Regions from separate parts of the Arthrobacter ramosus genome, predicted to be linked through region 2. Evidence: riboswitches for the same ligand, from Rfam matches in the RefSeq annotation. Region 2 holds a riboswitch; the other holds the start of a gene.
The links. Region 2 has a riboswitch for glycine ahead of gcvP (aminomethyl-transferring glycine dehydrogenase). Riboswitches for the same ligand answer to the same signal wherever they lie in the genome.
Positions count from the first base shown of each region.

Region 1 (5,004 bases), 3.8 Mb from region 2:
CCTGGCTGAAGACGTGGTGCAGGAAACCATCCTTCGCGTGTGGCAGCACGCCCCGCAGATCACCGGCAGCCTGCGCAGCTATTTGTTCCGCACTGCCCGCAATGTCATCATCGACAACTACCGCAAGGCCCAGCGGCGCCCGGCAGAGGCTGCCGAACGCGACATGGCGGACCCGGAGGAGGCCACCGAGCGAGTGGACGAACTCCTCAACCGGGTCCTTATGGAGGAGGCGCTCCTGCGGCTCAGCACCGAACACCGGGAGGTCCTGGTAGCCCTGCATTACGAACGTTTCACGGTGAACGAGGCCGCGCTGAGACTCAACATCCCCAGCGGTACGGTGAAATCGCGGGCCTTCTACGCCGTCAGGGCGCTTCGCACGATTCTCGACGAAATGGGGGTGCAGCGGTGAACGAAACCGGACTTCACCAATTGCTGGGCGCCTACTTGCTCGGCGGCCTCGAGCCCGCGGAGGCCCGGCTTTTCGAGGAGCACTTGGCAAGCTGCGCTGATTGCCGGCTCGAACTGGGGGAGCTGGAGAGCCTCCCGGCCCTGCTCGACGCCGTCCCCGTGCCCGACGCCGTCGCGGTCGCCGCCGGGCGACCCGCCGTCGAACCCTCCGCCGCAGTTCCGTCCGACGCCCGCTCACTTTTGGGGGCTTTTTCAGAAACGCTCCCGCAGCCGATTCTCTTGAAAATGGCAGCACGGCGGCGGAAATCCCGACGCCGGTGGGTGGCTCTGGTGGGTGCCGTAGCCGCCGCATGCCTTGGGTTGGGCATACTGGCGGGGCCCGTGTTGAACCAGCCGCCCAAGCCTGACGCCAGCTATTCGCTGCAGACAGACAACGGCCTGCAGCTCACGGTGGGGCTCGTCAGGAAGGCGTGGGGGACCGAGCTGCAACTGGAAGGCCGCAGCATGCCGGCGCAAGGCACGATGTACCTGTGGGTCAAGGGCCGCGACGGCACGGAGGAAATGGCTTGCGGTTGGACCGCGACGTCCAGCGGCCACATCAAGGTCACGGGCGCGACGCCGGTCCAGCTCGCCGGGATTTCGGGCGTGGAACTGCGCGATGACAACCAAAAGACGGTCGCGGTGATTTCGGTCCCGGGGAGCTAGGGGTCCCCAGGACCTAGGCGGTCAGCGTACGCGGCTACGCTGATGCGGCTTCGCTGGCCGCAGGATCGGGCAGATCGCCTCGTTCCCAGGTGGGCATGTCCAGTCGGTTGAAACTGTAGAGATGGATTCCAGAGACACCATCCGGGTGCGCCATGAGTTCGGAAACCAGGCCTTCCGGTGAGTACTTGTCCACGCCTAGAAGCTTGCGGGCAAGGGTGGTTCCTTTGTTACTGAGGAACTTCAGGGATGTCCCGACGCCGATCTGGGTCGCGAGCGCCAGCAGTTTTGTCCGCGGAACGGCCCCGGCAACACCGGCCCACACTGGCAGGTCGACCCCTTCGCGGCGCAGGAGTGCTGCGTAATCGAGGACCTTCGGGGCGGAGAAGCACATTTGCGTGACAACGTGCGTGGCCAAATGTTGTTTGGCCAACAGGGCATCCAGCAAGTCCAGTCCGCTCACGGAAGGGTGCCCCTCGGGGTAACCGGCGATGCCCGCGGTGATGCTACCGCCGGAGTACTCGGCGATGTCCGCCAAGAGGGGAAGGCTCGATCGATAGGGGCCGGCAGCTTGCGCACCGTCTCCACCGATGGCGAAGACCTCCGCGATCCCGGCGGCCCCGCAGTCCCGGAGGATGCCGGAAAGCTGCGCCCGGTGCTCCAGCCCGCGCGCCGAGAGGTGCGGAATCACGTTGTAGCCCAGAAGGCTGAGCTTGATGGAAGCCTCCATGGTCCGTGCGATGCCGTGATGGGGCAGGCAGGTAACGGTGAGCGCAGTGGAAAGCGGCACAGCGGCCTGGACTTTCTCAACGATTCCGTCCGAGGGAATGATTTCAATCCGGGTGGGGAACATGCTGGCTCCTTGCGGATCAGGCCGTCGTGTGGTGTGCGAGGAGGGTGCGGGCTTCCTGGCGGGTGGTGCCGGAGTCCTGGATGCCTTCGGCGATGTGGGCCAGGTGGGCGGGGATTTCGCGGCCTTTCTTGCGCATCGCGGTGGCCCAGAGGCGTCCGGCGCGGTAGGAGGAGCGGACCAGGGGGCCGGACATGACGCCGAGGAAGCCGGTTTCCTCGGCTTCGGTGGCGAGTTCGACGAATTCCTGGGGTTTGACCCAGCGGTCCACGGGCAGGTGCCGTTCGGAGGGGCGCAGGTACTGGGTGATGGTGATCAGGTCACAGCCGGCGGCGCGCAGGTCGGTAAGGGCTTCGGAGATCTCTTCCCGGGTTTCGCCCATGCCCAGGATCAGGTTGGATTTGGTGACCATGCCGGCGGCCCGGCCCTGGGTGATGACGTCCAGGGAGCGGTCGTAGCGGAACGCGGGGCGGATGCGCTTGAAGATCCGGGGCACGGTTTCGACGTTGTGCGCGAAGACCTCCGGGTTCGAGTCGCAGATCGCCTGGATGTGTTCGGGTTTGCCGGAGAAGTCGGGGATGAGCAGTTCGACGCCGGTGCCGGGGTTCAGTTCGTGGATCTTGCGGACGGTTTCGGCGTAGAGCCAGACGCCTTCGTCTGCCAGGTCGTCGCGGGCGACGCCGGTGACGGTGGCGTAGCGCAGGGCCATGGCCTGGACGGAGCGGGCGACCTTGGTGGGTTCGAACATGTCCACGGGGGAGGGTTTGCCGGTGTCGATCTGGCAGAAGTCGCAGCGGCGGGTGCATTCGGAGCCGCCGATCAGGAAGGTCGCTTCCTTGTCTTCCGAGCACTCGAAGATGTTCGGGCAGCCGGCTTCCTCGCAGACGGTGTGCAGGCCTTCTTTTTTCACGAGGTTCTTCAGGCCCACGAATTCCGGGCCCATCTGGACCTTGGCCTTGATCCACTCGGGCTTGCGTTCGACCGGGACGGCTTTGTTGCGTTGTTCAACGCGCAGCAGCTTACGGCCTTCAGGTGCCAGGGTCATGAGGAACTCCATAATTCAGGTGGCGCGGACGCACCACGATGATTCGGTTCCTCCCCGCTCTGTATTGGACCTGAGAGTTTCCGCGTCTCCGCCTCTCGGCTGGACGCTTGCACCGTCGGTGAGTCCGGTTGCCCGGGCTGCTTTCCAGAGTTGCCTTGCCGCGGCGGTACATGGGCCTGAGAGATTCCTGGGGAGGATTTGCTCCTACGGCGCCTGCTGAAACGTACCGGCAGGGCTCTCCCGCCGCAGATCATAAGCACGTGCCGCCTTTCGGTGACACGTCTCACATGGTATCCGGTGCCTGTGCGGCACGCAAAGAGTGGCTGTCGCAATTGTCGCGGGTTCTGGTTGGCGCAAGGTCTAGCGGGCGCCTTGTGAGGACCATACGGAAGCTCCGAGTTCCCGCGAAATTGTCCACGCGGCGTCGCGGAGTTCGCGGACGGTGGCCTCGCTTGCCGGCCACTCGCTCGCGGAGAGCACTACCGACAAAACGGCGATGACGGTCCCGCTTTCATCGTAGACGGGGGCCGCGATGGAAGCTTCGCCAATCACCGCTTCCTCGTATTCCAACCCGAGCGCGTTCTTGCGCACTTCCTCAAGCTGGGATCGGAGGACTGCGGGGTTGGTAATGGTTTCGCCGGTAAATTCGGCCAGCGGCTTGCTGAGCACGTCGTTTTCGAACTCGGGGTTGTAGGCGAGTAGTACTTTTCCGAGAGCAGAGGCGTGGGCGGGCAGGTTGAGTCCTGTTTCCGGCATTTGCTCTGTGCCGTCTGGGCGGCGGTCGTGATGAATGATCAAAACTTCGCCGAGAAGGTTCACACCCAGTCGCGTCGCGTAACCGGTCCGTCGGGACAACTCGTGCATCCACCGCATCGCGCGGGCCCGGACGTCAAGGGTGTCGAGGTAGACGCTCGAAAGTTTCAGCAGCGCGGGCCCGAGCATGTAGCGGTTTCCGGAGCTTTCCTGGGCGACCAGCCCGTGTGCCTGCAGCGATTTCACGAGTCCGTGGACCGTGGAAGGCGGAAGCTCCAATGCGGCGGCCAGTTCGGAGATTCCAAGGCGCCTGGCGCCCTGAAGGAGCCCGAGGATTTTGGCCGCTCGGTCAATCGACTGGATCACAGCTCCACTCTCCCATCATCAATTGGCTTCTCCGTTCGACATGTCAATTTAACCCCTTGACAACCAGGGATCCTAAACGGCATTATTCGATAATACCGAATCAGAGTTGACAATGTCGAATCCGACTCTTCGGCTAATTTCATCCACCGTTCAAAGGAGAACTTTCGTCATGGACGAAAACCGCATGTGGCAGCGCGTCGCTGCCGAGTTCCTGGGGACCGCGTTCCTCGTGTTCGTAGGAGTAGGATCCGTCCCGGCCCTCGCCATCGCCCGCGGCAATGCGCCGTTTACCGGTTCGGAGCTGGGCTTCATCTCCCTGTCGTTTGGTGCAGTCGTCATTGGCACCGTCTACGTCTTCGGTTACATCTCGGGAAACCACATCAACCCCGCAGTGACCGTGGCGCTGGCCGCCACAGGGAAGTTCCCGTGGCGTGACGTGCCGGGATACCTCGCAGCCCAGGTACTGGGTGCTGTTGCAGGTTCCCTCGCGATCATTGCGGTCCTCGGCCAGAAGGCCAGTGAGCTGGGCCTCGGGGTGGCCGCCTATGGTGACATCCCCGTCTGGCAGGCTTTCACCGCTGAATTCATCGGCACGTTCATTCTGGTCTTCACGGTCTTCGGCGTGATCCACCGCAAGGCCGCACCGGGTTTCGCCGGGATTGTCATCGGCTTCATCGTGTTCGCCGCAATCATCCCCGTCGCGCCCGCCACGGGGGCATCGATCAACCCCGCCAGGACCACCGGGCCGATGCTCGTACAGTTCCTGATGGGCGGAACCGTTCACTGGGAGCAATGGCCTGTTTATGTTGTCGCCGAACTTGCCGCGGGCGTCGCCGCGGGATTGTTGTTCGGGCTCATCTCGCGCACCCAGGCTGACCGC
Region 1 covers NZ_BAAAWN010000001.1:147,428-152,431, forward strand. The annotation lists gene ABD742_RS00735 (sigma-70 family RNA polymerase sigma factor) at 1-409, shown strand, start outside; gene ABD742_RS00740 (anti-sigma factor) at 406-1,113, shown strand; gene ABD742_RS00745 (methylenetetrahydrofolate reductase) at 1,148-1,963, opposite strand; gene lipA (lipoyl synthase) at 1,980-3,005, opposite strand; glycine riboswitch at 3,055-3,158, opposite strand; glycine riboswitch at 3,160-3,258, opposite strand; gene ABD742_RS00755 (IclR family transcriptional regulator) at 3,366-4,124, opposite strand; gene ABD742_RS00760 (MIP/aquaporin family protein) at 4,294-5,004, shown strand, end outside.
Region 1: another riboswitch for glycine. It lies ahead of lipA (lipoyl synthase); the one in region 2 lies ahead of gcvP (aminomethyl-transferring glycine dehydrogenase).

Region 2 (5,004 bases):
ATCGCGATCCCCGCCTGCATGGGGGATTGGCCTTCCACGAGCTGCAAGTGCTGCGCGAAGAAGTAGATGAAGCCCGTCATGGAGAACAGGGACAAGACGTTGGCCGTGATGGCCGTGCTGAACACCTTGTTCCGGAAAAGCCGTACGTCCAACATGGGCGATGCCAAAGAGCGCTGCCTGCGGACGAAGACGATTCCCATGGCCAGGCCGGACGCCATGAAGGCCGCGGGTCCAGGGCCAAAACCGTGCACGGCGGCCTCCTTGATGCCATAAACCACGGGGGCCATCGTCAAGATGGACAGCACGACGCTGGGAACGTCCGGTTTGCCCGGGTTGCGATCCTTGGACTCCGGAATGAGGGACGGGCCGAAGGCGAGCAGGGGCAGCAACAGCGGCACTGCAACCAGGAACACGGCTCCCCACCAGAAGTGCTCCACGAGCCAGCCACCGAAGATCGGCCCGAGCGCGGCGCCGCCGGAGAATCCCGCGGCCCACACGGCGACGGCGAGCCGGCGGCGGTTAGGGTCCGGGAAGATGTTGCGGATCAAGGACAGCGTGGACGGCATGAGCATGGCGCCGAAGATGCCCATGCTGGCGCGTCCAGCGATGAGCCATTCAGCCGACGGCGCGAAGGCGGTGGCCGCGGAAACGGCGGCAAAGCCCGTGCTGCCGATCAGCAGCAAGCGCCGGCGGCCGATCCGGTCTCCCAGGTTTCCCATGGACACCAACAGGGCTGCGAGAACCAGCGGGTACGCATCGACGACCCACAGCAGCTGCACGCCCCCGACCTCCAACGAACGGGCGATTTGCGGCAGGGCAAATGTGAGTGCCGTATTGTCCACAGCCACCAGCAGCACGGGGAACATCAGGAGTGCCAGGGCAGCCCAATCGCGCCACGGGGCGGATTGGATCGAAGGGGTGCGGGGGTGCTGGGTTGTGGACGGCGTGAACATGAAGATAACTGTACCGTCTGGACGGTATAGTTTCAATCTGACTTATAAAATTACCGCATCGAACTAAGGGATGATGGACACCATGCCGCGAAAACCTATTGCCCGGGACGCTGTCCTGGATGCCTTTGAAGCCCTGCTGATCGAGGTGGGGGAGCGGGCTGCCACCCTGGACGCCGTCGCAAAGCGTGCAGGCGTCTCCAAGGGCGGCTTGCTCTACCATTTCCCCAACAAGGAAGCCATGATCGGTTCCTTGCTTGAACGCATGGACGGGCTTGCCGCGCTGGATATCGAGGCAATGAAGGCAGCACCCGAAGGCGCGGCCGCGTTCTTCATCAAGTCTTCCCTCTGGGCGGATACTCCCTTGGACCGGGTGTTCGTGGCAGCTACGCGGCTCGCGGAAGTGGCGCATGAAGAAACCCGCAGGCGCTTCGCCGGGATCCAGCAGCAATGGCTCGATGTGCTGGCCGAGGAAGTGGGGCCCGAAATGGCCAAAGCGGTCCGGTATATGGGCGATGGACTTTACTTCAACGCAATGCTTGAGGGCGGCGCCGGTGATACGGAAGTCAAGGCCAGCGCGAGGAGCGCCGACGTCGGTGCGCTGCTGGCCGCCGTCGAACGCCTCCGTGACTGAGTGGGGCCCAACTAACTCGCAGTTGTTGTCGTTTAGAGGCTCCAAAACGACATCTAGTGCGAGCTAGTTGGGAAAGCCGGGCGGGGTCGGTGACCACATTTGCGGTCGCGGGCAGTCCATAGGACAATTGAGAGTTGTGGCAGCCGTCACCGGCAACCACGATCGATTCACATAACTGAATAAGCCTTTGATCTGCGGCGGGAGAGTCCTGCAGGCAAGTGATGCAGGCGCCGTAGGAGCAAATCCTCCCCAGGAATCTCTCAGGCCCACGCACCGCCGCGGCAAGGCAACTCTGGAAAGCAGCACGCTGACGCGTGCTCACCGACGGTGCAAGCGAAACAGTGCCACAAGCACGGTTCCGCGGAAACTCTCAGGTCCAATACAGAGCGGGGAGGAACCCGATTAGCTGTGGCGTACCCTTCGCCGCCTTATTGATGGAGTTCCTTCGTGACGGTTAGTTCAACCTCCACTACGTTCGTTGACCGGCATATCGGCGCCCGCCGCCAGGCCGACATTGACATCATGCTCAAGTCTGTTGGTTACGACAGTGTCGATTCGCTCGTAGACACCGCGGTTCCCAATGACATCCGCCAGGACGTCGCACTGACGCTCCAGAACGCCCTCAGCGAGGTGGAAGTTCTGGCTGAACTTCGCAAGCTGGCGGCCAAGAACAAGACGGCCGTGCAGATGATCGGCCAGGGCTACTACGACACCGTCACTCCGCCAGTGATCCGCCGCAACATCCTCGAATCCCCGGCCTGGTACACGGCCTACACCCCGTACCAGCCGGAAATTTCCCAGGGCCGCCTCGAAGCCCTGCTGAATTTCCAGACCATGGTCCAGGATCTCGTGGGCCTGCCCATCGCCAACGCCTCCCTGCTGGACGAAGCCACCGCCGTGGCGGAGGCCTTCCTGATGATGCGCCGTGCCAATAAGAACAAGACGGCCCATGACGGCAAGACCGTCCTCGACGCCGACTGCCTGCCGCAGACCATCGCCATCGTGAAGGGCCGCGCCGAGGCGCTGGGCTTCGAGGTGGAGATCGCGGACCTGTCCCGGGGCCTGCCCGACGGCGACATCAACGGCATCGTGCTGCAGCAGCCGGGCGTTTCGGGTCGGGTGTTCGACCATGCCGCCGTGATCGCCGCCGCCAAGGAACGCGGTGCCCTCGTCACCGTCGCCGCGGACCTGCTCGCCCTCACCCTGATCACGCCTCCGGGCGAGCAGGGCGCCGACATCGCCGTCGGCTCCACCCAGCGCTTCGGGGTGCCGTTGTTCTTCGGCGGCCCGCACGCCGCGTACATGGCTGTCCAGAAGGGCCTCGAGCGCTCGATGCCGGGCCGCTTGGTGGGCGTTTCCAAGGACGACGCCGGCACTCCCGCTTACCGCCTGGCGCTGCAGACCCGCGAGCAGCACATCCGCCGCGAGAAGGCGACGTCCAACATCTGCACCGCGCAGGCCCTGTTGGCCATCGTTTCCTCGATGTACGCGGTCTACCACGGCCCCGATGGCCTGAAGGCGATCGCCGAGACCGCCCACAACCACGCCCGGACCCTGGCGGCGTCCTTGAAGGCCGCGGGCCTTGAGGTCCTGCACGGCAGCTTCTTCGACACCGTCACCGTCCGGGTCCCGGGCAAGGCTGCCGCGATCGTTGCAGCCGCCGAGGCCAAGGGCATCAACCTGCGCGGCATCGACGCCGACACGGTCGGCGTCTCCGTTGACGAGACGACGACGGCGACCGTCCTCGCCGACGTCGCTGCGGCGTTCGGCGCTTCGCTCGCAGGCGGGGGAGAGGGCTTCGCCCTGGAGGCCGCCGTCGAGCGTTCTTCCGACTACCTTCAGCACCCGGTGTTCAACACCCACCGTTCCGAGACCCAGCTGCTGCGCTACATCCGCAAGCTTTCGGACCGCGACCTGGCGCTGGACCGCACCATGATCCCGCTGGGTTCGTGCACCATGAAGCTGAACGCCACCGCGGAGATGGAAGCCATTTCCTGGCCGGAATTCGCCTCGATCCACCCCTTTGCCCCGGATTCCCAGACCGAGGGCTGGCGCGAACTGATCGAAGATTTGGAAGCTGACCTCACGGAGATCACGGGCTATGACCAGGTCTCCATCCAGCCCAACGCCGGTTCCCAGGGCGAGCTCGCGGGCCTGCTGGCCATCCGCGGCTACCACCACTCCCGCGGCGAGGCCCAGCGCAACGTCTGCCTCATCCCGGCTTCAGCCCACGGCACCAACGCCGCCTCGGCAGTACTGGCCGGCATGAAGGTGGTCGTCGTGGCCACCGCGGCCGACGGCACCATCGACCACGCGGACCTGCAGGCCAAGATCGACGCCAACAAGGACGTCCTTTCGGCCATCATGATCACCTACCCCTCCACGCACGGCGTGTACGACGCCGACGTCCGCGAAATCTGCGACTCCGTGCATGCAGCCGGCGGCCAGGTGTACGTTGACGGTGCCAACCTGAACGCCTTGGTGGGCCTGGCCCAGCCGGGCAAGTTCGGCGGCGACGTGTCCCACCTGAACCTGCACAAGACCTTCTGCATCCCGCACGGCGGCGGCGGACCGGGCGTTGGCCCGGTCGCGGCCAAGGCGCACCTTGCACCCTTCATGCCCGGCGATGCCAACAACGCAGCCCATGAAGACGGGCGCGGCGTGGCCATTTCCGCCTCGCGTTACGGTTCCGCGGGTGTGTTGCCGGTTTCCTGGGCCTACGTGAAGCTCATGGGCGGCGAAGGCCTCACCGAAGCCACCAAGTCCGCGCTGCTTGCCGCGAACTACATCGCCTCGCGCCTCAACGAGTACTTCCCCGTTCTCTACACCGGTGAAGGCGGACTCGTGGCCCACGAGTGCATCCTGGACCTGCGCGAACTGACGGCCCGCACCGGCGTCACCGCAGAAGACGTGGCCAAGCGCCTGATCGACTACGGCTTCCACGCTCCCACCCTGGCGTTCCCGGTCGCGGGCACCCTGATGGTGGAGCCCACCGAGTCTGAGGACCTCGGGGAGATCGACCGCTTCATCGAGGCCATGATCACCATCCGCAAGGAAATCGACCAGGTTGCCCACGGCGACTTCACGGTGGAGAACAGCCCGCTGCGCCACGCACCGCACACCGCGGCCGCCGTCGTCTCCTCGGACTGGAACCGTGAGTACTCCCGCGAACAGGCCGTCTTCCCGGTCCACCACCTCAAGCAGGACAAGTACTTCCCGCCCGTCGGCCGCATCGACGGCGCCGCCGGCGACCGCAACCTGGTCTGCTCCTGCCCTCCGATCGAAGCCTTCGAGAACTAAAGGACTGACGCAATGACTGAGAACTACACTGCGCTCTACGAAGAGCACAAGAAGCTCGGCGCTTCCTTCACCGATTTCGGTGGCTGGCAGATGCCCCTGAAGTACTCCTCCGAACTGGCC
Region 2 covers NZ_BAAAWN010000001.1:3,996,200-4,001,203, reverse strand. The annotation lists gene ABD742_RS18405 (MFS transporter) at 1-953, opposite strand, end outside; gene ABD742_RS18400 (TetR/AcrR family transcriptional regulator) at 1,036-1,584, shown strand; glycine riboswitch at 1,773-1,870, shown strand; glycine riboswitch at 1,872-1,979, shown strand; gene gcvP (aminomethyl-transferring glycine dehydrogenase) at 2,032-4,884, shown strand; gene gcvT (glycine cleavage system aminomethyltransferase GcvT) at 4,897-5,004, shown strand, end outside.